Regions from separate parts of the Microbulbifer sp. genome, predicted to be linked through region 1. Evidence: predicted binding sites of a transcription regulator. Region 1 holds the regulator's gene; each other region holds the start of a gene.
The links. The regulator sigma-54, encoded in region 1, starts transcription at its own class of promoters, with help from an activator protein. The targets are predictions, from matches to a motif close to TGGCACANNNNTTGCNNT.

Region 1 (5,298 bases):
CACGGAGCGATGGCGACCGCCGGTACAGCCCACGGCGATACAGGTGTAGCTGCGGTTGCTCTGCTGGTAGGAGGGCAGCCAGCGTTGCAGGAACTGGCTGATGTCCCGCTCCATATCCCCGGTCTCCGGCTGCGCGCGCAGGAACTCGATCACTTCCGGGTCGCGGCCGGTTTTGTGGCGCAGCTCCGCGATCCAATAGGGGTTTGGCAGGCAGCGCAGGTCGAACACCAGATCGGCGTCCACCGGTACGCCGTGCTTGTAGCCGAAGGACTGGAACAGGATCGCCATGCCCGGCGACTCCTCGCCCACCACCCGGGTTTTCACCAGGTCGCGCAGCTGGTGCAGGCTGAGGCTGCTGGTGTCGATTACCAGGTCCGCTATGGCCGCCAGCGGGGCGAGCAGTTCCTTTTCCCGATTGAGGGCTTCCAGCAGGTGGGTGCGGTTGTCGCTGAGGGGGTGTTTGCGCCGGGTTTCGCTGAAGCGTTGCACCAGCACCGGTGAGCGGGCGTCCATGTAGATGACATCGCACTGCACGCCGCTTTCGCGCAATTCCTCGATGACCCGCGGTGCCTGCTGCACGTCCTGCCACAGGTTGCGCGCATCGATGCCCAGTGCCAGCCTGGGGTTGTCCACCGGCGGCTGTTCGCGCACCCGCCGCACCAGTTCTGGCAGCAGGCTGGCTGGAAGGTTGTCGATGCAGTTGAAGCCGACGTCTTCCAGCAGTTGCAGGGCGGAGCTTTTACCGGAGCCGGAACGGCCGCTGATAATCACTAAGCGCATTTTTTCGATTACCAATTATCAATGATCTGTGATTGTATCTGATGCTCAATGCCAGGCGTTCATTGTTAATTGGTCGCTGATTCAGGCCGCCGCGGCGCTGTCGATGGCCAGGGCGTAGAGTTCATCGTTGGTCTGGGCCTGGCGCAGTTTTTCCCGTACCCGGCTGTCGGAGAACAGGGCGGCGACTTCCGCCAGAGTTTCCAGGTGTTCCTGCTCTGCATCCTCTGGCACCAGCAGCGCGAACAGCAGGTCCACGGGCTGGCGGTCGGCGGCGTCGAAGTCGATCGCCGGCTCGGTGGTGCAGAGTACGCCGATGGGGCGCTCACAGCCGGGCAGGCGGCAGTGGGGGATGGCTACCCCCTCGCCGATACCGGTGGAGCCGAGGCGCTCGCGGGCGAGAAGCTGGTTGAAAATAGTGTCGGCATCCAGTTGTGGATATTCTTCGGCGATGGCCTGGGCAATATTTAACAGCAATTTTTTTTTGCTGCTCCCCGCCAGGTGACAAAGACTCAGGCGGGGAGAGAGTAGGGATTCCAATGTCATAGCTTATCGGTGGTTCTGTAACTTCTCTTTGTGTTTCTTGAGCTGGCGGTCCAGCTTGTCGGAGAGGGCGTCGATGGCCGCGTACAGGTCCTTGTCTTCGGAGGTGGCACAGAGGTCGTGTCCATTCATGTGCACCCTGGCCTCGGCCCTCTGTACCCTGGCCTCGGCCTTCTGGGTCAGTTTTTCAACCGATAGGATTACCTGGGCATTGGTAATGTTGTCGTAGTGCCGGGAGAGTTTTTCCAGTTTGCTATGGCAGTAATCGCGGATGGGGTCGGTCAATTCCACGTGGTGGCCACTGATGTTGATCTGCATGGACTTCTCCTCATCGAGTGCGTCGCTAGCCGGCCGCTCCTCGTCTGGGCCGCAACCCTACTAGGAAGTTAGCCAGAATGGAAGGATACACTCAAAGTTCGGGCGTTGGTCGCGGGCTGGGTGGAGTTGGACGCCTGTAAAAACTGACCGGCATATCGATATCGGTCAAAATCTGTGACTAAAAGTGTCCCGCTGGTCTGTAAATCTTGTCGGGAGATTGTGAGCGGTCTCTCATCAGACCAGGCGCTTGCGCTCGCTGGAGGAGGGGATGCCCATGGATTCCCGGTATTTGGCCACGGTGCGCCGGGCCACCTTGATGCCCTGGCGGTCCAGTTCCTGGGTGATCTTGTTGTCGGATAGGGGCTTGCGGGCTTCCTCGGAGTCGATCAGCTTGCGGATCATGGCGCGGATGGCGGTGGAGGAGGCGTCTTCACCGGAGTCGGTGCTCACGTGGCTGGAGAAGAAGTACTTGAGTTCGAACACGCCGCGGGGGGTGAGCATGTATTTCTGGGTGGTGACCCGGGAGATGGTGGATTCGTGCATGCCGATGGTCTCGGCGATATCCGCCAGCACCATGGGTTTCATCGCTTCCGGGCCCCGCTCGAAAAAGTCCTGCTGCTTGTCCACGATACTCGAGGCCACTTTGAGCAGTGTCTCGTTGCGGCTTTGCAGGCTCTTCAGGAACCAGCGCGCCTCCTGCAGGTGGTCGCGCAGGAAGTTGTTGTCAGTGGAGTTGTCGGCGCGCTTGATCAGTGCCGCGTAGTCGCCGTTGATGCGCAGTTTCGGGGTGGTCTCCGGGTTCAGCTCCACCAGCCAGCGCTGCTGTTTGCGGCTGACGATGATATCCGGCACCACATACTGGGTCTCGTCGCCGCCGAAAGCCTCCCCGGGGTGGGGATTCAGGGTCTGGATCAGGCGCACCACCTCGCCCAGTTGCGCCTCGCTCAGGCGTGTGCGGCGACTCAGCTGGCGGAAATCGCGCTTGCCCAGCAGGTCCAGGTGGCTGCCTACGACGATCTGTGCCTGCTCCAGCCAGGGGGTGTTCGCGGGCAGCTGCTGCAGCTGCAACAACAGGCATTCGCGCAGGTCGCGGGCGCCGCAGCCGGCGGGTTCGAACTGCTGGATGATCTTGAGTATCGCGACGACTTCGTCTTCCTCTGCGTTCAGGGCCGGGGCCAGTTCCGCCGGGAGGGATTCGAGAAAGCCGTTTGGGGCGATGGCATCGATCAGGGTCTCACCGATCAGTTTGTCCTGTTCGGACAGGGGGGTGAGATTGAGTTGCCACAACAGATGGCTGTGCAGACTGTCCGGCACCGAATTGCGCTGTTCCAGGGCCGGGTCGTCGCCCTCGCCGCCGCTGTAGCTGCCGCCGCTGTAGATGTCGTCCCAGCGGGTATCCACCGGCAGGTCGTCGGGGATGTCGTGGCTCCAGTCGCTTTCGGCAGCCTGTTCGGTTCCGTTGGCGGCGCCGCTGTCGGCCTGTTGCTCCTGAGTGTTCTGTTCCCTGGCTGTCTCTGCGGGCTCCTCGCCCTCGGTTTCCAGCAGCGGGTTGCTGTCCAGCGCCGACTGGATTTCCTGTTGCAGGTCCAGGGTGGAGAGCTGTAGCAGGCGGATAGCCTGCTGCAGCTGGGGCGTCATGGTCAGCTGAGTGCCGAGTTTTATTTGAAGGGACTGCTTCATAGAAGAAACTGCAAGGCATCCGGCGGATGAATCATCTGAAAATTCAGGATGTTGCAGACTAACCCTCTGCGGGGCGGCTTGCAAGCAAAAACTGTGCCGGCTTTTTGGGTCAGGCGACGAGTGGTGGGGTGGCAGGGGCGAACCCCGAATTCGGACACTAGATGGTGAACTCATGCCCCAGGTAGACCTCCCGCACCTGCTGGTTGGCGAGTACTTCCGCCGGGGTGCCGGCGGCGATGATGTGTCCCTCGCTGACGATATAGGCGGTCTCGCAGATATCCAGGGTCTCGCGCACATTGTGATCGGTGATCAGTACGCCGATGCCCCTGTTCCGCAGGTGGCGGATGATCTGCTTGATATCGTTGACCGAAATCGGATCCACGCCGGCGAAAGGCTCGTCCAGCAGTACAAAATCCGGATCTGTGGCCAGGGCGCGGGCTATCTCCACCCGGCGGCGCTCGCCGCCGGACAGCGCCATGCCCAGGTTGCCCTCGATGTGAGTGATGTTGAATTCCTTCAGTAATTCCCGGGTCTGTTGCAGGCGCTCGGCGCGGGACAGGTCCTTGCGGGTCTCCAGGATGGCGAGGATGTTGTCGCGCACTGTGAGGCGGCGGAATACCGAGGCTTCCTGGGGCAGGTAGCCGATGCCCTTGCGCGCCCGGCCGTGCATGGACAGGCCGGTGATGTCCTCGTCGTCGATCAGTACCTGGCCGGCATCCGCCTGCACCAGGCCGGCAATCATATAGAAACAGGTGGTTTTGCCGGCGCCGTTGGGGCCGAGCAGGCCGACCACCTGGCCGCTGCTGACGCTGACGGAGACGTCCTGGACAACTTTGCGTTTCTTGTATTGCTTGGCGAGATGTAACGCTTTCAGCGTTGGCATATTTCAATTCCGGTTGATCTGGCAGCCCTGGGTCCGACAGGCTGCTGGCTATTGGTGTTCGTCGCCGGTTGCGGGCTGCTGTTCAGTCTTTTTCTTTTCCGGTTTCCAGATCATTTCCACCCGCCCTTCGCCGGACTGGCCCTGGGCCTGCATCTGCTCGCTGGCCAGGTCGTAATCGATGCGCTCGGCGGTGAGGGTGTTGCCGTCGCGGTCCACGTAGGCGTCGCCGGTGAGGTGAAGTTCGTCGGAGTTGACGGTGTACTCGATGCGTGCGGCGCGGGCCTTGACCGGGTTCTGGCTCTGCTGGACCTGTTGCTGGAAGTGGGCTGGTTTGCCGGTGGCGATCACGCGGTTGATTTCCCCCTCGGCGTTGCCGTGGACTTCCACCCGGTCGGCGCGAATCTGCAGTGAGCCTTGGGTTATCACAACGTTGCCGCTGTATACAAACAGGTTTTTGCTGCGGTCGCCTTCGAAGTGTTTTGCGTCCACTTTGATCGGCTGGTCGCGATCGCCGGGCAGGGCGATGGCCTGCGCGATCAGGATCAGTGCGGAGATGGCGGCGAGCGGCCGCAGGAACTTATTTGGTTTCATAGATGCTTTCTACCTCGGAGAGGATCTCCACCCGGTCTTCATTCAGGTAGGCGCGCAGGCCTTTGCCCTGGGTGCGGCTGGGACCGGAGGTAATGGTAACAACTTTGTCCGTTTCGGCGTATTCCTTGCGGGGCTCGATGGTGATGCTCTGGGTACGCAATTGGACACCGCCGGGCCCCGGCAATTCATCGATTTTTACATCGCCGTGCAGTACCACCCGCTGGCCGTTGTTGTGGGCCACTCCGGTTTTCGATTCGGTATGCCATGTGGGCTGTTTGTCCTGGTAGAAGAGTATACGCGGTTCGGTGAGATCGGCGCGATCGCGGCGGGCGAACTGGAAGTAGGTGATGCGCTCTGCGTCCACCCGGTAGGCGAGGGTGCCCTCCTGATTGAAGTGCCGGGTGCGCGCATCGCGAATCACCAGGTCTGCGGCCTGGGTGTGCTGCTGCGGAGTGGGATGTTTGCCGAGCAGTTCTTCCGGCGGGCTCTCGGCAAACCAGAGCCCC
Region 2 (5,298 bases), on a different contig from region 1:
AGCCATTTTGTGTATGCCTGTTTAATATTTTTATTGAATCACTCAGGCTGCGTGCTCTACAGATTTGGTTTCGAATTTCGCTTTTTCATCAGCAGCGGGTTTTTTCGATGACGGGTCGCGTTTGCTGTGACGCTCATGCAGGAACTTGAGCACCCTGGCCCGGTATCCGTTGTAGTGTGGATCGTCGGCGAGATCCAGGCGGCTGCGCGGCCGCTCCAGGTGAATGTCGAGAATTTCCCCGATGGTTGCCGCGGGGCCATTGGTCATCATCACAATGCGATCGGAAAGCAGAACCGCCTCGTCCACATCGTGGGTGATCATGATTACGGTGTTGTTCAGTTCCGCCTGGATCTCCATCAGCGAGTCCTGCATATGCGCGCGGGTGAGCGCATCCAGCGCGCCGAAAGGCTCATCCATCAGTAAAACCTTGGGCTGCATCGACAGGGCCCGGGCAATACCCACCCGCTGCTTCATGCCGCCGGAAATTTCCGACGGGCGTTTGTGCATCGCGTGCTCCATATGCACCAGCTGCAGGTTGTGCTCGATCCATTCGCGTATTTCCGCCCCGGATTTAGATCTGCCAAATACCTGCCTTACCGCGAGCTCCACATTTTCATAGGCGCTGAGCCAGGGCAGTAGCGAGTGGTTCTGGAATACCACGGCGCGTTCCGGCCCCGGTTCGGTGATCTCCTTGCCATTGAGGATCACGCCGCCGCGAGTGGCGCGGTACAGGCCCGCGACCACGTTCAGCACGGTGGACTTGCCACATCCCGAGTGACCGATCAGCGAGACGAATTCCCCTTTCTGGACCTGCAGATCGACGTCGCGCAATGCCGTAAAGGGCCCTTTGGGGGTCGGGAACTCCATATCCACATGACTGATATCCAGTAATACGCCCATATTCTTCTCCAGAGTTTTATAGGATCGAGTTTGATTGGAGCTAGTGTGTAGTGCTGTCCTTATCCCAGGAAGCCAGTTTCTGCAGTTGCAGCATGGCGCGATCCAACAGAAAGCCGATCACTCCAATGACGATCACCGCGGCCATGATGCGGGCCAGGGAATCGGAGCTGCCGTTCTGGAATTCATCCCACACGAATTTCCCCAGGCCTGGGTTCTGAGCCAACATCTCCGCGGCAATCAGTACCATCCAGGCCACGCCCAGGGAGAGACGCATACCGGTAAAAATCATCGGCACTGAGGCGGGCAGTACAATTTTCTTCACGTGTTTCAGCGGGGAAAGGCGCAGCACCTTGCTGACATTCACCAGGTCGCTTTCGATGCCGGCCACCCCGACGGAGGTGTTGATAACCATCGGCCAGAGGCAGCAGAGGGTGACTGTGATCATGGAGTTGAGAAACGACTTGGCCACCAGCGGGTCCGTTGAGGTGTACAGGGCGCTGACCACCATGGTCACCAGCGGCAGCCAGGCCAGCGGCGAAACCGGCTTGAATACCTGGATAATCGGATTGATTGCGCTGCTCAGGGTGCGGCTCAGGCCGGTGGCAATTCCCAGAGGAATGGCAATGGCCACGGCGAGCAGGAATCCGCTCATCACCGTGATCAGACTGGTAAAAATCTGGTCGATGAAAGTCTCTTTGCCGGTGTAGTCGCGAATCTTCGGCTGATAGCTGGGATCTTCCGCGAGCCGCTCTGCGTTACGGACTTTCTGGCGTTCATAAAAGGCGGCTGCCTTTTCCCGCGAGCGCTCATGCTCCTGATAGAGCGCGCCAAACTGTTCCCATACAGCGGCCGGTCCGGGAAATTTTCCCAGGGAGGTGTCGATATTCTGTGCGGTCGCGGACCACAGCAGCAGAAACACCAGAACACCGGTCAGGGGAATGGCCACGTATCGGATGGCGCTGTTGAACAGATTGTTGTCTAACAGTGAAAACTTCCAGCCGGCCGGTTTACTGATGGATAGGCTGCTTGATGTCATGGTCCTCTGCCTTGCGTCGACTTATGGTGTTTCGGCTTAAATTGGGTTCGCAGGGTGCGCGTGGCGCACCCTGCGGGATTGATTTCCGGCCTAGAGCTTTTCTCCGGCTTTTAGACCGATAGGAAACTTCCCGATATATTCATTGGGTTTGTGGCCGTTGTAGACGATGCCGTCGATGAAGTGGGTCTGCGGTTCGCGGTATCCGTCTTCGCTGGAGAAGTCCGGGAACTGATCCGCGGAGGCCAGCTTGTCCTCGATCAGGGATTCCGCCGCGGCCTGGTATATATCCGGGCGATAGACCTTCGCCGCCATCTCCTTGTACCAGTCGTCACTCTTGTCTTCCGATATCTGACCCCAGCGACGCATTTGCGTCAGGTACCAGATGGCGTCGGAGTAGTAGGGGTAGGTGGCGTGGTAGCGGAAGAAAACATTGAAATCCGGCACTTCGCGCTTGTCGCCCTTCTCGTACTCGAAAGTACCGGTCATGCTGTTGGCGATAACTTCATAGTCGGCACCGACATAATTGGACTGGGAGAGAATTTTTACCGCTTCCGGGCGGTTGGCGTTGTTGTTTTCGTCCAGCCACATGGCGGCGCGGATCAGCGCGCGAGTGATGCGGATGGCGGTGTTTGGGTATTTCTCCGCAAAGGTTTTGGTGATGCCGAAAACTTTTTCCGGATTGTCCTTCCAGATCTCGTAGTCGGTTACCACCGGCACGCCGATTCCCTTGAATACCGCCTGCTGATTCCAGGGCTCGCCCACGCAATAGCCGTAGATAGTGCCGGCTTCCAGGGTGGCGGGCATCTGTGGTGGCGGCGTTACCGAGAGCAGGGCGTCCGCGTTTATCTGCCCGGAAATATCACCTTTGTGCGGCGCATAGTAGCCCGGGTGGATACCGCCTGCGGCCAGCCAGTAGCGCAGCTCGTAGTTGTGGGTGGATACCGGAAAAACCATGCCCATATTGAACGGCTTGCCCGCCGCCTTGTATTTTTCCACTACCGGTTTCAGCGCATCCGCCTTGATCGGGTGTACCGGCAGGCCGTTGTCCATTTTGGGGATGTTCGGCTTCATCTGTTTCCATACTTCATTGGAAACGGTGATGGCGTTGCCGTTCAGGTCCATGGAAAAGGGCGTGATGATCTCGGCCTTGGTGCCGAATCCCATGGTGGCGGCGATAGGTTGTCCGGCAAGCATATGGGCGCCGTCCAGGCGGCCGTCGATCACGCCGTCGAGCAGTACCTTCCAGTTGGCCTGTGCCTCGATGGTGACGTAGAGGCCCTCGTCTTCAAAAAAGCCTTTCTCATAGGCGACCGCAATGGGTGCCATATCGGTCAGTTTGATAAAGCCAAAGGTCAGCTCTTCTTTTTCCGGATAGCCGAGTTCCGCGGATGTCGCCGGCGCTGCCAGCCCGAGGGTACTTGCCAGCCCCAGGGTTATTGCGGCTCGCCTGAAAAGTTGTGTCCACTTCATATCAAGAGTCCCCCAGTTGATGATCAGTTGAAAATTGCGGGCATAAAAAAGCGCTCATCGACCGGCTGCCATCGGGCAGCGAGTCAATGAGCGCCTCTGCTCATAATCAACCGAGCGGGTCGGTTGAGTCTGAATTTTTTCTTCGGTAAGCACCGTTTAAATTCCGCGACGACCGGCTATCGATTTTCGTGCCGGCCCGCCGGTGCGCCTCGCAATAGCTGTGTTGCATAGAGCGTGCCAATTTTTCTCCGGTGGCTTGGGGGCGAGGCTTGCCGGAAACCGGCTAATGCTGGGGAGAACTGGGTGAAACCGCCCGTTTTTATCAGTTAAGTATCTGTATTTATTGAGTTTTTTTCTTTCGCTCGGGCGGCGGTGGAGCGGGCGGGCCTGCGGCGGAAGCCTGCCATTTCAATCGTCTTGAGTCAGTGAGATGCCGAGGCGGGCGGGGGGCTGCACGGGGCAATTGGACCTGTAACCGGGAGGTCTTTTTAGTGCAAGGGTGGGTGAGGGGGGGATTTTTTGGTGCGGGCGTGCAGCTCCGTTCCCGGAGCCCGGGCGCCATTGTGGTGCAGTTTCGGCTGTCGGTGCCGGCATTAATGTGCCTGGATATACAGACTATCGGCGAGAAAAGGGCCGGACTTGAATGGCACTAAGTTAAGCCCCGAACTGCTCCTGCCCCTGAGGATTGCGCTGTAGGAGCCTGCTTGCAGGCGAACATTCCCGGTGCCTTGCCGCGACCTCTATTCGCCTGCAAGCAGGCTCCTACAGGGGGCTTCCGCTTAACTTAGTGCCATCGGGCCGGACTTTGCTGTCCGGCCCCTTGTACTGGCAGGGGTCGGCCGGGTGGTCAGAAGCGGTAGTTCAGGGAAACACCGGCGAGCCAGGCCGCGATATTGGTGGTCTTGCCGTTGTAATAAGTGGGTACAGGCGCTTCGGTGAACTCCTGAATCCTCTCATCGTCGCCCCAGAGATAGGCGAGGCCGCCGTCGATGCTCAGGTGCTGGTCGAACTCGTAGGTACCGCCGAAAGTCACCCAGTGGCGGTCGGTATCCGGAATGGACAGGGTGCGCCAAGTGATCGGCAGCCCGAGTGCGTTGGCGGTCGCATCTGTCGGATTGAGACCATCCCTTGCGGCGCCCTCGTCGTAGGCGTAGCCGATGCGCCAGGTGACCTCCTCGCAGGGGTAATATTCACCCCCGATACTGAAGCGCCAGCCGCTCTCGAAATTCTCCTCCTTGATAGGCAGGGGGTTAAACGCGGCTCCCTGACCTGGCAGGAAGGCCTCCAGCCGCTGGAAGTCGTCCCAGTCGGTATAGGTGGCGCCCAAGGCAAGGCCCCAGTTCTGGTTGAACTTGTGGTAGAGGCCCAGTTCCCAGTAGTCCGGCAGATCCAGGGTCAGGTTGCCGTCGACATCGTTAAATGGTGCCAGGGGAGGAGGGGGGATCAGATCGGAGCTGACGTCCCCTTCCAATTTGGGGTCGAATTCCGCGTGGTAGGACAGGCCCACCCGGGTGCGGTCGGTAATATTCCACAGGGCGCCGATGCTCCAGCTCACATCCCAGTCGTCGCCTTCGAGTTTCAGGATTTCCGCGCCGGATAGCGACGTGCCGAAAGCGGCATCGATGGGGAAGCCGTTGGGCACCCTGGTTTTCAGTTCGGCGTCGGCATAGAGGAAATTAACCGCCAGGCCGATGCTGAACTGGTCATTGAAATTGTAAGCGACGGACGGCGCGATATTGACCGTCAGCAGTTCTGTCTTGTCGGCGATATTGAGAACCAGCGAGTCGCTGTCAAAATCGGTTTCCAGGCCGTAGTTGGTATACATGGCCAGGCCGAAGGACCAGCAGTCGTCGATAGGCACCGCCAGGTAGGCGTTCGGTACAAAGGCGCTG
Region 3 (5,298 bases), on a different contig from region 1:
GACTATCCGGCGTACTCCACGTACTCCTGCATATGGCCGAAGCCGAAGGCCCCGTCACGTCCAATGCCCTCGCGGGCATGATGCACACCAATCCCATGGTGATCCGGCGCATTCTGGGCGGCCTGCGCAAGCAGGGCCTGGTGCAATCTGAAAAGGGCCACGGCGGCGGCTGGCCCGCGACCTGGAATCCGTCACCCTCTACGACATCCACCTCGCCCTCGGCGCGCCCGGTGTACTCGCCCTCGGCCATCGTAGCGAGGCGCCCGGCTGCCTGGTGGAGCAGGCGGTGAATGCGGCTATGAATGACGCCTTTGCCGAGGCCGAGGCGCTGCTGCTGAACCGTTTCCGCACCATCACCCTGGCGGTCCTGAGTCGGGATTTCCAGCAGCGAAAGAAGTGCGGGGACCGGCAGTGTTCCGTCCACAAGCGGAGCCCATCGAAAGAAAACCCTTGATGTAGTAATCGGCAGTGACAGCTGTGTCGTCGCGCCGTCACATGGATTGACTGTCGGAGAGCCAAAATGCAGCGCGATTCAATACGGAAAATTTAAACATCGCCTCCGGGTTTCAACCGCGGCCCCCAGGGAGCGGAGAAACCCAACGCTGAGCGGAAACGCCCGGATTTCACCCGTGTGAGGAGATAACAGAATGGCGATCCATTGATGCAATGATTGTCGGCATGACCGCCGACAGGCTCTGGTGTCGGGCACCGGTCAGCGCCGCAACCGATTCGCCGAGTATGCTCACGGCATACTGGACCAGGACGGCCACCCGCTGGATTCTCGATATCATGGCTCTCGAAGTAGGGCTACCCTACACTGTCAGATCTTCGAATTTTATACCGTACTTACCGAGCAACTGCTTGACCCTGTGGGAATCATTGTTCGACTTTTTCGCCTTCCGGCTTACGTTGAACAGCCTTCTTCCGGCCTCTGCCATCGACTTAGAGTTTTTGCAGATCCCGATCAATGCGGCCAGTTTTAACTGGTCGTAGTAATCCATTTCCTCGCCGCTACCAGCCCCTAACACGCGTTCGATTTCGGGTTTCGGACTGTGTTCAATATCGGCGGCGGTCTGCCATTTGCGTTTTAACCGGCTGATCTCTTCATTGACAACTTCCACGGTAATTCGCCCACCGTCGGCGAGTGTCCCCATACGGGTAATACTGGCGTTGAGGTCGCGGAAATTCGCGGACCAGGTGGCTTCGGGCGAGCGACTGAAAGAGAGGTATTTTTCCCGCGCGGCTTTGTTAAAGCTCACCAGGTGCCCCGCTTTATTGGAGAAGGATTCGATCTCGTAATCGATATTGGGCTCCAGGTCTTCGATCCTGTCCTTGAGGGACGGCAGTTCGTAGGTCCACAGATCTATTCGGGCCAATAAATCGGCGCGAAAGGTCCCCTCTCTGGCTTTCCGGGCCAGATCCTTATTGGTGCCGGCAATCAACTGGAAATCGCTGCTGGTTTCTCTGTCGGATCCGAACGGAATAAAGCGTTTGTCCTCAATCGCCCGCAACAGCATCGCCTGTTCGTCCAGCCCCAGCTCGCCGATCTCATCCAGAAACAGCAACCCCTTGTGGGCCTCCTTCAACAGGCCGGCGCGATCGGCGGTGGCGCCGGTAAAGGCGCCCTTCTTGTGGCCGAACAGCGCGGACATGGTGTTTTCACCCTTGAGGGTCGCGCAGTTGATCGCCACCAGCCGTCCCTCGAGTTTGCCGCGCTGTTTGCGCAACTCGTACACCCGCTGCGCCAGCTGTGTCTTGCCTGCGCCGGTGGGGCCGGTAATCAGGATGGGGGCATTGGAGCGGATGGAAACCTTTTCCAGCTGCTCAATCATCCGGTTGAAAGCGGCATTGTTGGTCTCTATGCCGCCCTTCAGATAGACGGTGCCTTCCTGGTGCTCCTTCTGGAAGCGCGAGGCGATCTGGTCGTACCTGGAAAGGTCCAGGTCAATGATTTGGTACTGCCCGGGCAGGTTGCTGTCGCGTTTGGCCGGAGCCGTCTGCAACAGCTGCCCGGGAAGGTAGCCCGCCTCGGTGAGCAGATAGAGGCAGATCTGCGCCACGTGCGTGCCGGTGGTGATATGGACCAGATACTTTTCCCGGTTGGGTTTGAAGTGATAACCGCGGGCAAAATCCAGCAGTTGGCTGTAAACCGTCTCGAAATCCCACGGGTCCGGAAAGTTCACCCGGTGGTGGACCACCTTCGTCTCCGGGGAAACGCGGGCAATATCCTCCGTCACCTGGTCGGCCAGGCCCTGGGAATGGTTATCGAACAACAACTCCAGCCGGTCGACCAGCAGATCGTCGTGCTGACACATGGAAACCGTCGGCCGCCACTTGTCCCAGCGCTTGTCGCCCTTGCCGCGCCGATCCATGGTGGTTCCGAGAATACTGATGGCAACTGTTTTCATGGTTATCGAATATATTAGTTAGCTATTCAAAAAGATAGGTAAGAGGGGCCGGAACTCTGCCGGTCCTCGCCGCCTGATCCGCCGAAATTAAAAATAAATACATATAAATCAATAAGTTAAAAACTTTCTCAGCCCATTCTGAAAAGTTGGCACTCTCCTCGCAATACTCTCACCGCGATACAGGACAACAAACAAGCGAACAAGACCGCAAAGCATTTGAGAAAGGGAGAGAGCGATGACTCAGCAAACATATGAAGTGATGCAGGATGGCGGTGTACCCATCAAGTCCTGGACTGTCGGGGTGCCTTTCGAGCCCGAGGCCAGAGAGCAGCTGAAAAACATCTCCCGACTGCCGTTTATCCACCAGTGGGTGGCGGCGATGCCGGATGTCCACCTGGGTAAGGGCGCCACCATCGGCAGTGTTGTGCCGACCCTCGGCGCGGTGATACCGGCGGCGGTCGGGGTGGATATCGGCTGCGGAATGATGGCGGTGCGCACCAGCATCAAGGCTTCGCAACTGCCGGACAACCTGGCGGGCGTGCGCTCGGCCATTGAACGCGCGGTGCCCCACGGGCGCTCGGCGCGACACCGGGGAAGCCGGGACAAGGGCGCCTGGAGCAATGCGCCGGACGACGTGATGAACGCATGGGCGCCCCTGGCTGCACAGTTTGATGTATTGCAGGAAAAGCACCCGGTGCTGAAGAACACCAACAATCTCAACCACCTGGGAACGCTGGGAACGGGCAACCATTTTATCGAGCTGTGCCTGGACGAACACGGCAGCGTCTGGCTGATGCTGCACAGTGGTTCCCGCGGCGTGGGCAACCGCATCGGTACCCATTTCATCGAGATGGCCAAAAGGGATATGGAGCGCTGGCATATACACCTGCCGGATTCCGACCTGGCCTACCTCCCGGAAGGTACGGACCACTTCGACCAGTATGTCGAGGCGGTGGAGTGGGCGCAGAACTTCGCGCGTATCAACCGCGAAGTGATGATGGCCCGCGTCATCGACGCGGTGAAAGCCGCACTGGGAATGGACTTTGACGCGCGTACGGAAGCGGTCAATTGCCACCACAACTATGTGTCCCGGGAGAATCACTTCGGCACAAACGTGCTGGTAACCCGCAAGGGCGCGGTGCGCGCCCGCGAAGGGGAAATGGGCATTATCCCGGGCAGCATGGGTGCGCGCTCCTTTATCGTCCGCGGGCTTGGCAACGCGGAGAGCTTCTGTAGCTGCAGCCACGGCGCGGGGCGGGTCATGTCGCGCACCAAAGCGAAGAAAATGGTCTCGCTGGAGGAGCACCTGCAAGCGACGGCCGATGTGGAATGCCGAAAAGACGCCGGCGTGATCGATGAAACGCCGTCCGCCTACAAGCCCATCGAAAAGGTGATGGCGGCGCAGAAAGACCTGGTGGAAATTGTGTACACCCTGAAACAGGTGGTGTGCGTAAAAGGGTAACCACTCACTCCAACAGTCCCCTCTCCCCCTTGGGGGAGAGGGTTAGGGAGAGGGGGCCTCTGCTGCGGAAGCGGAAAGACGGCTAAGCAGTTACAGGATAAATGGGATAGGAAGATGTTGGTTATCGACGGATCACAGGGAGAAGGCGGCGGACAGATTTTCCGTTCATCACTCACGCTGTCCATGTGCCTGCAGAAGCCGGTGCGCATAAAAAATATCCGCGCCGGCCGCAGCAGGCCGGGCCTGCTGCGCCAGCACCTCGCCTGCCTGCGCGCCAGTCAGGCCACCTGCTCAGCGGAGGTTTCCGGTGATGAACTGGGATCGACTGAGGTGGTTTTCAAACCGGGCGAAGTAAAATCCGGGGAATACCGCTTCGCCATAGGCTCCGCCGGCAGCACCAGTCTCGTATTCCAGACGATCCTGTTGCCGCTGCTGTTGGCCGATGGTGTTAGCGAAGTCTGCCTGGAAGGTGGAACCCATAACCACCATGCGCCCAGTTTCGACTTCATCGAAAAGTCCTTTCTGCCCCTGATGGAGAAGATGGGATATCGGGCAGAAGCAGAACTGGAGCGGTTTGGCTTCTACCCGGCGGGCGGCGGCCAATGGAGGGCGCGTATCCAGCCCGTACGGGAGCTGGAAGCACTGGAGCTGACCGACCGCGGTGCGATTTTGAAAAACGAAGCCGTGGCCACCTCCTCGCAGATACCGGGGCATATCGCCGAACGGGAACTGCGGCAGATCCGCAAAAAATGCCACTGGCCCGAGGAGAACCTGCACCAGCGTGAAGTGAACTCCGCCGGTCCGGGAAACATCGTCTCCCTGCGGGTTGCGTCGGAGCACACCACCGAAGTTATCGAAGTGGTGGGTGAAAAGCGGCTCAGTTCAGAGCGGGTTGCGGGCCGCGCCGTCAAGGCGCTGAACCGCTACCTGGAGGCCGATGTACCGGTCGGTGAACACCTGGCCGACCAGATACTACTGCCGATGGTACTGGGAAAGGGCGGAATATTCAGGACACAGGAACCCACCCTGCACCTGATGACAAATATCGAAGTGATACGCCAGCTAACCGGTGCCCAGGTAAAAGTTCAAAAGGAAAGTGACCATGCGTGGACCATCAGTGTGTAGAGCCACGCAACCTTTCCTGAATAGGAATTAAGGAAGATCAGTCGCACAGGGGAAGTGCCAGGGTAAGAATACGGATCATTTACAGAACAGGCAGCTACTCCCCCAAACAGTCCCCTCTCCCCCTTGGGGGAGAGGGCTAGGGAGAGGGGGAGCCCAGTCATGCCAAGTACAAATGACCCTAAAAGAGTTTAGGGAAAATACCCGATCAGCGGAGCTGGTTCTGTAAACCAGCCTGGCACAAGAGCCCCTGGCTTGTTGTGTACCGATCGGGGAAATAACCTGAACACTACTTTGTAGCTCAGT
Region 4 (5,298 bases), on a different contig from region 1:
GGTGAACTATGTGCGTGAAATTCGCGCGCGGTACCTGGGCTACCTGTCCGTGGCCAGGAGCAGCCATTCCCTATCGCCCGAATAGTCTTCCCAGTAGCGAGTGCCCGGATGAAATCCTGATGGCCTCTTCCCACTGGGACGCCTATGGCAAGGTGAGCCCGCTGCCCAGGGCCGCGTGGTCATCCCTTCCCTGTAGGAGCCTGCTTGCAGGCGAACAAAAAGGTCCGCTTAACTCAAGCTCTTTGCACCTGCCGGTGACACCAGCTCGAATATTCTCTTACCGTCTCTATAAATTGCGATCGTAGGGTGCGCCGTGCGCACCGGGAGGCGCTGGCACCGGGCGCGAAAATGGTGCGTATGGCGCACCCTACGGTAAAGGAATTAAGGGCTTTCAATACGCCTTATAAGGCAAAAACTTCCCAGACAACACGACCTTCACCCTGTCCCCCTTGAGGTCCTCCTCCCGCTCGATATCCAGCGAAAAGTCGATAGCGCTCATAATCCCATCGCCGAACTCCTCGTGGATCAGTTCTTTGATGGTGCTGCCGTAGACATTCACCACCTCGTACCGGCGGTAGATCAGCGGATCGGTTGGAACCGCCGTGGGCAGTGAACCCTTGATCGTGGTCTTCTCCTCGGCGGAAATTATTGGAGTTGATAGAGGAGCGCCAGGATGGCGAGGAACTGCAACAGGGCCAGGCCCCGCCAGAAAGCCACCGGGTTGCGCTCTATCAGCGGTGGTCGGCTATTGGCGAGGAAGGCTTTGTTCGGGTGGCGGAGGTCGTAGAGGAACTCCGACAGGTGTTGGTAGCGTTTCAGCGGGTCCGGGTGCACGGCCTTTTTTAAGGTGGCATCCACCCAGGCGGGGATCTCGCTGTCTTCGTCCAGCACACTGCGATAGGCGAGCCGCCGCTGGGCGGCGCGGCTGCGCGCGCGGGGGACGTCGGGGCCGTAGGGAAAGCGCCCGCACAGCATGTGGTAGGTGAGCACCCCGAGGGAAAACAAATCCGAGTGGGCCGAGGGAGTCTCGCCGATAAAATATTCGGGCGCGGCGTAGAGGGCGGTGCCCTGCAACTGGTCGCCCCCGCTGGCACCGGCCAGTTCACCCAGGCCGTCGATCCGCGTGGCACCGTAGTCGATGATTTTCGCCGTGCCGCCGCGGTCGATCATTATATTGTCGGGCTTCAGGTCCTGGTGCAGCATTTCCATGCGGTGCATGGCCTGCAGGCCGCGGGCGATCTGCTCGACGATGCCGCGCACGCTTTCCAGGTCCGGCTTTGGGTTGTCGCGCAGCCACTGGGCGAGAGTCTGGCCCTCGATGTATTCGGTGGCGGTGTAGAGATAACGGCGCTCCCTGTCCGCGGGCGCCGCCCTGAGCAGGTGCACGCTGCTGACCCGCCGGGCTATCCACTCCTCCATCAGGAAACGTTCCAGGTAGGCCGGATCGCCGCTCCTGTCGATGGAAGGGGTTTTGAGCAACACGCGGGTATTTGTCTGTGTGTCCTCGGCCAGGTAGGCATGGCTGCGGCTGGAGGCGTGAATCCCGCGCAGTATGCGGTAGCCGTCCAGCTCGTCGCCGGGGCGCAGTGGCGGCGGCAGCGGCAGCGCGTCTGCCTGCTGCAGCAGTGCCAGCGTCTCCCGGCCTGGTAATTCCTCCACGCGCACAATCTGGATCGACAGGTTGTCGCCGCTGCCGTTGGCAATGGCCGCATCGACGATAGTCCGGGCCGCCGTATCCAGGTCGCCGGCGGACTCGTGCAATTGTTCAATGATGAATTCCGCGCGCACATGTTCGTACACGCCGTCGGTGGCGAGGATAAAGAGCTGCCCCTCGCGCAGCGGAAAATTTTGGTAGTCCGGTTTCATATGGGCGTCAACGCCCAGCGCCCGGCTGAGATAGCTCTCCTCGGCGGAGACCCAAAGGCGATGATCGTTGGTCAGCTGTTCCAGCGTCTCGCCCTGCAGGCGGTAGACGCGGGTATCGCCCAGGTGGAACAGGTGCGCCGTATCGCCACGCAATACCAGCGCACTGAAAGTGCAGACATAGCCTTTGTCCCGCTCGAAGCGGTAGTGGCTCCGCCGGGTCTGCGCATCGAGCCAGGCATTGGTGGCCGCGATCACCCGGGTGGCGGCGGTGCGCACCGACCAGGCCTCGGAGGTGCTGTAGTAGTCCTCGAGGAAGCTCTTGACCGCGGTCTCGCTGGCGACGTGGCTGACGTCGCTGCTGCTGATGCCGTCGGCCATGGCCAGGGCCACACCCTTCAGCGAAAGCTGCGGCTGCCCGGGCACCACGGCGCCGTGAAAGTCCTGGTTGAGGGGCTTGCGCCCCTCGCTGGTGCACTGGCCGATGGAAACCCTGAGCTGGCCAGTGGACTCGCGGACGTTTGCCCCGGCGGCGGTTGCCGGCCGGGGTTGTGCTGCGTTCATTTCGATCAGCTGGCCAGCGCCGGCTTCGCGCTGTCGCCGCCCAGGTTGCGCTTGGGCGCGGTGCGCACATGGGTGCTGTACAGGGTCAGGCCGGTAAAGGCGAGGCCGCCCACCAGGTTGCCGAGCGCGGTGGGGATCTCGTTCCAGAGGAAATAATCCATTACCGAGAAACCGCCGCCCATCAGCATGGCCGAGGGGAACAGGAACATGTTCACCACCGAGTGCTCGAAGGTCATGAAGAAGAACAGCATGATCGGCATCCACATGGCCAGCACCTTGCCGCTCACGTTGGTGGATATCATCGCGCCCACAACGCCCATGGACACCATCCAGTTACACAGCATGCCGCGAATAAAAATGGTGAACCAACCGGCGGCACCGTACTCCGCGTAACCCAGGGTACGCGACTCGCCGATACCGGCGATCTTCTGCCCAACGACACCGGGCTCCACCGAGAAACCGTAGGTGAACACGAAGGCCATCATCAACGCCACAGTCAGCGCCCCGGCAAAGTTGCCCAGGAAAACCAGGCCCCAGTTCCTGAGAATACCCTTGATGGTGACCCCGGGCCGCCGGTCCAGCCAGGCCAGCGGCACCAGCACGAACACACCGGTAAGCAGATCGAAGCCCATCAGGTACAGCATGCAGAAGCCGACCGGAAACAGTACCGCGCCCAGCAGCGGGCTGCCGGTGGTCACGGTGATGGTGACCGCGAACACCGCAGCCAGCGCCAGGATAGCCCCCGCCATATAAGCCCTGATCAGGGTATCCCGCGTGGACATAAAGATTTTTGCTTCACCGGCGTCGACCATTTTGGTCGCGAATTCCGATGGTAATAGGTAAGCCATAGTGTTGCCCCCAAATTCCGAATAGCTGGAAGTTTCCAATGGATACCGCCAGTGGCCGGGTATTTTTCCCGGCGCACAAAAAACGGCGTCTCCCGCCCCGCTGGCTGTGCAGCAGGGATGGAGGACGCCGTTGTCCATGGAAACTGATTTTTGTGCTGGACAGCGCTAGTACAAGTGCGATGCCCACAAATATTGGGGCAAGTTCTGTGCCATCCCGCGACAACGGCGCGCCGTATTTGCAGGTTCTACCATTCGCCGGCCCGGGGTCGAGGTGCACCACTGTGGTGCATTGACACTTAATGCTTTCACAGGCGCATGTATGTGGTGCCCATCACCCGGCATGTAAAATGACTGATAGCGGTTTCATAACGCCGTATGCCGGGCCGCCCCCTTTTGTAGGAGCGGCCGTTGGCCGCGATCGGCCCTGCCAAGGGCACATGCCGATCACATCAGCACGTAGGGTGCGCCGTGCGCACCAGCCGACATCGCCGCGGTCTCCGGCCATGTTCGGTGCGCACGGCGCACCCTACAGCGGCTCTGGAGTGTTTCACGCGACGTTGTGAACAACTGCTATCACAAAACCTGCGACGTCTGGGACCGAACTGGGACCTCACCGGCGCCGTGCAGGATCTGGGCCGCTCGACCCGCTGGCCGGAGTGGAAGGAGGGATCGGAATTCAAGGCGATTCGGGATCGGAGTGCGGAGGCGAGACAGTAGTTCATTTCACCTCTGGCTGCGCCGACGATGTAAATGGGAAAATGGCGGGCCATCCAACCGGAGAGTAGATAGTGGGAGATCTCGTCACTATACTCATGGCGCCGTTTATCATTAATTATGAGCAAAGGAGGCCCCCTATGGAGGCTGAACTGAAAGCTCGGACAAAGGTAGAAGGGTTGCTGACCGAGGCGCAGCTTGATGAACTACGCAGTGCCTTACCAAACGAGTATCAACATCTGGACGAGTTTGAGTTAGTGAAGGCTATGATTGCGCGCGTCGAAGACGCGTCAAACTCAGTTCGGCGTGCCCGTTTCACCGTCCGCAACGCTATCCGTGCAGTAAGGACCAAAGAGAACCATTGACCCTCACTGAGCATGAAACTAGTCATATCAGCAGCTAACACAGGACAACAAGGAGCCTTGCCTGATGCCAGATTGGGCCATGTACATCGCTAAAGTAATAACTCTGGTGGACGATGTAAAAGGGCTGGAGGAAGACATAGAAGATCTTGCAAAAGAAGTAGTGCAAGTCAGCAGCCGTGTTATCCGCGTAGAGACCCGATTAGAAACACTACTTGATACACTCGACCGCTAATCGGCAGTAACCTAAAGCTCTCTGAAACCCCGCCATATGCGGGGTTTTGCGTTTCTACTTCTTGAGCTACCCGCAGAAATATCAGTACCAATGGGATTTTGTCGCGATACAGAGCGGGTATCCCCGAAGCCTTCACGGATTGTGAAGGCATTCTGGAATTATCTGACGGAGGTGCATGGGCAGGAGAGCGATAACGTGGGACAGAATCCACTTGTTGGTTTCTACTCTCAATCATTCAACGCGCAATCATTCACCGCGCCATCAGGCAACCTGTAAACCAGGCTGCGACTGGCTCGCCAGATATTCGTCGTAGGTTCCCTGAAAATCGATCAGCGCCTGATCCTTGATTTCAACAACCCTGGTCGCCAATGACGACACAAACTGGCGGTCGTGACTCACGAAAATCAATGTGCCTTCGTATTTTGCCAGGGCATTGTTCAGCGCTTCAATCGCTTCCATATCCAAATGGTTGGTGGGTTCATCCATGATCAACACATTGGTGTCCATCATCATCAACTTGCCGAACAGCAGGCGGTTTTTCTCACCACCGGAACAAACCTTTGCCTTCTTGTTGGCATCATCCGCGGTAAACAGCAGCCGGCCCAGAATGCCCCGCACCGCCAGGTCATCGTGCTTGGGGGTGCGCCACTGCGACATCCACTCGAATATGGTGAGATCACAGTCAAAATCCGCACTGCTGTCCTGCGGGCAG

Region 2: ACRC0P_RS18755 (CmpA/NrtA family ABC transporter substrate-binding protein) is a predicted target of sigma-54. The motif match lies at 3,629-3,646, and genes of this name have one in related genera.
Region 3: ACRC0P_RS14150 (RtcB family protein) is a predicted target of sigma-54. The motif match lies at 2,556-2,573, and genes of this name have one in related genera.
Region 4: ACRC0P_RS13875 (formate/nitrite transporter family protein) is a predicted target of sigma-54. The motif match lies at 3,470-3,487, and genes of this name have one in related genera.

The regions. Positions count from the first base shown of each region.
Region 1 covers NZ_JBOFOC010000108.1:27,833-33,130, reverse strand. Annotated here, with positions in the region: gene rapZ (RNase adapter RapZ) at 1-780, opposite strand, end outside; gene ptsN (PTS IIA-like nitrogen regulatory protein PtsN) at 862-1,323, opposite strand; gene hpf (ribosome hibernation-promoting factor, HPF/YfiA family) at 1,327-1,638, opposite strand; gene ACRC0P_RS11530 (RNA polymerase factor sigma-54) at 1,873-3,318, opposite strand; gene lptB (LPS export ABC transporter ATP-binding protein) at 3,476-4,201, opposite strand; gene lptA (lipopolysaccharide transport periplasmic protein LptA) at 4,250-4,792, opposite strand; gene lptC (LPS export ABC transporter periplasmic protein LptC) at 4,779-5,298, opposite strand, start outside.
Region 2 covers NZ_JBOFOC010000199.1:2,238-7,535, forward strand. Annotated here, with positions in the region: gene ACRC0P_RS18745 (ABC transporter ATP-binding protein) at 43-900, opposite strand; gene ACRC0P_RS18750 (ABC transporter permease) at 941-1,936, opposite strand; gene ACRC0P_RS18755 (CmpA/NrtA family ABC transporter substrate-binding protein) at 2,027-3,406, opposite strand; gene ACRC0P_RS18760 (OmpP1/FadL family transporter) at 4,254-5,298, opposite strand, start outside.
Region 3 covers NZ_JBOFOC010000138.1:38,869-44,166, forward strand. Annotated here, with positions in the region: partial or broken gene ACRC0P_RS14140 (Rrf2 family transcriptional regulator) at 33-454, shown strand; gene rtcR (RNA repair transcriptional activator RtcR) at 813-2,408, opposite strand; gene ACRC0P_RS14150 (RtcB family protein) at 2,644-3,870, shown strand; gene rtcA (RNA 3'-terminal phosphate cyclase) at 3,985-4,995, shown strand; tRNA gene ACRC0P_RS14160 (tRNA-OTHER) at 5,283-5,298, shown strand, end outside.
Region 4 covers NZ_JBOFOC010000134.1:32,915-38,212, forward strand. Annotated here, with positions in the region: gene ACRC0P_RS13860 (transporter substrate-binding domain-containing protein) at 1-85, shown strand, start outside; partial or broken gene cynS (cyanase) at 392-619, opposite strand; gene ACRC0P_RS13870 (protein kinase domain-containing protein) at 646-2,427, opposite strand; gene ACRC0P_RS13875 (formate/nitrite transporter family protein) at 2,433-3,275, opposite strand; gene ACRC0P_RS13880 (hypothetical protein) at 4,130-4,354, shown strand; gene ACRC0P_RS13885 (hypothetical protein) at 4,419-4,586, shown strand; gene ACRC0P_RS13890 (ABC-F family ATPase) at 4,848-5,298, opposite strand, start outside.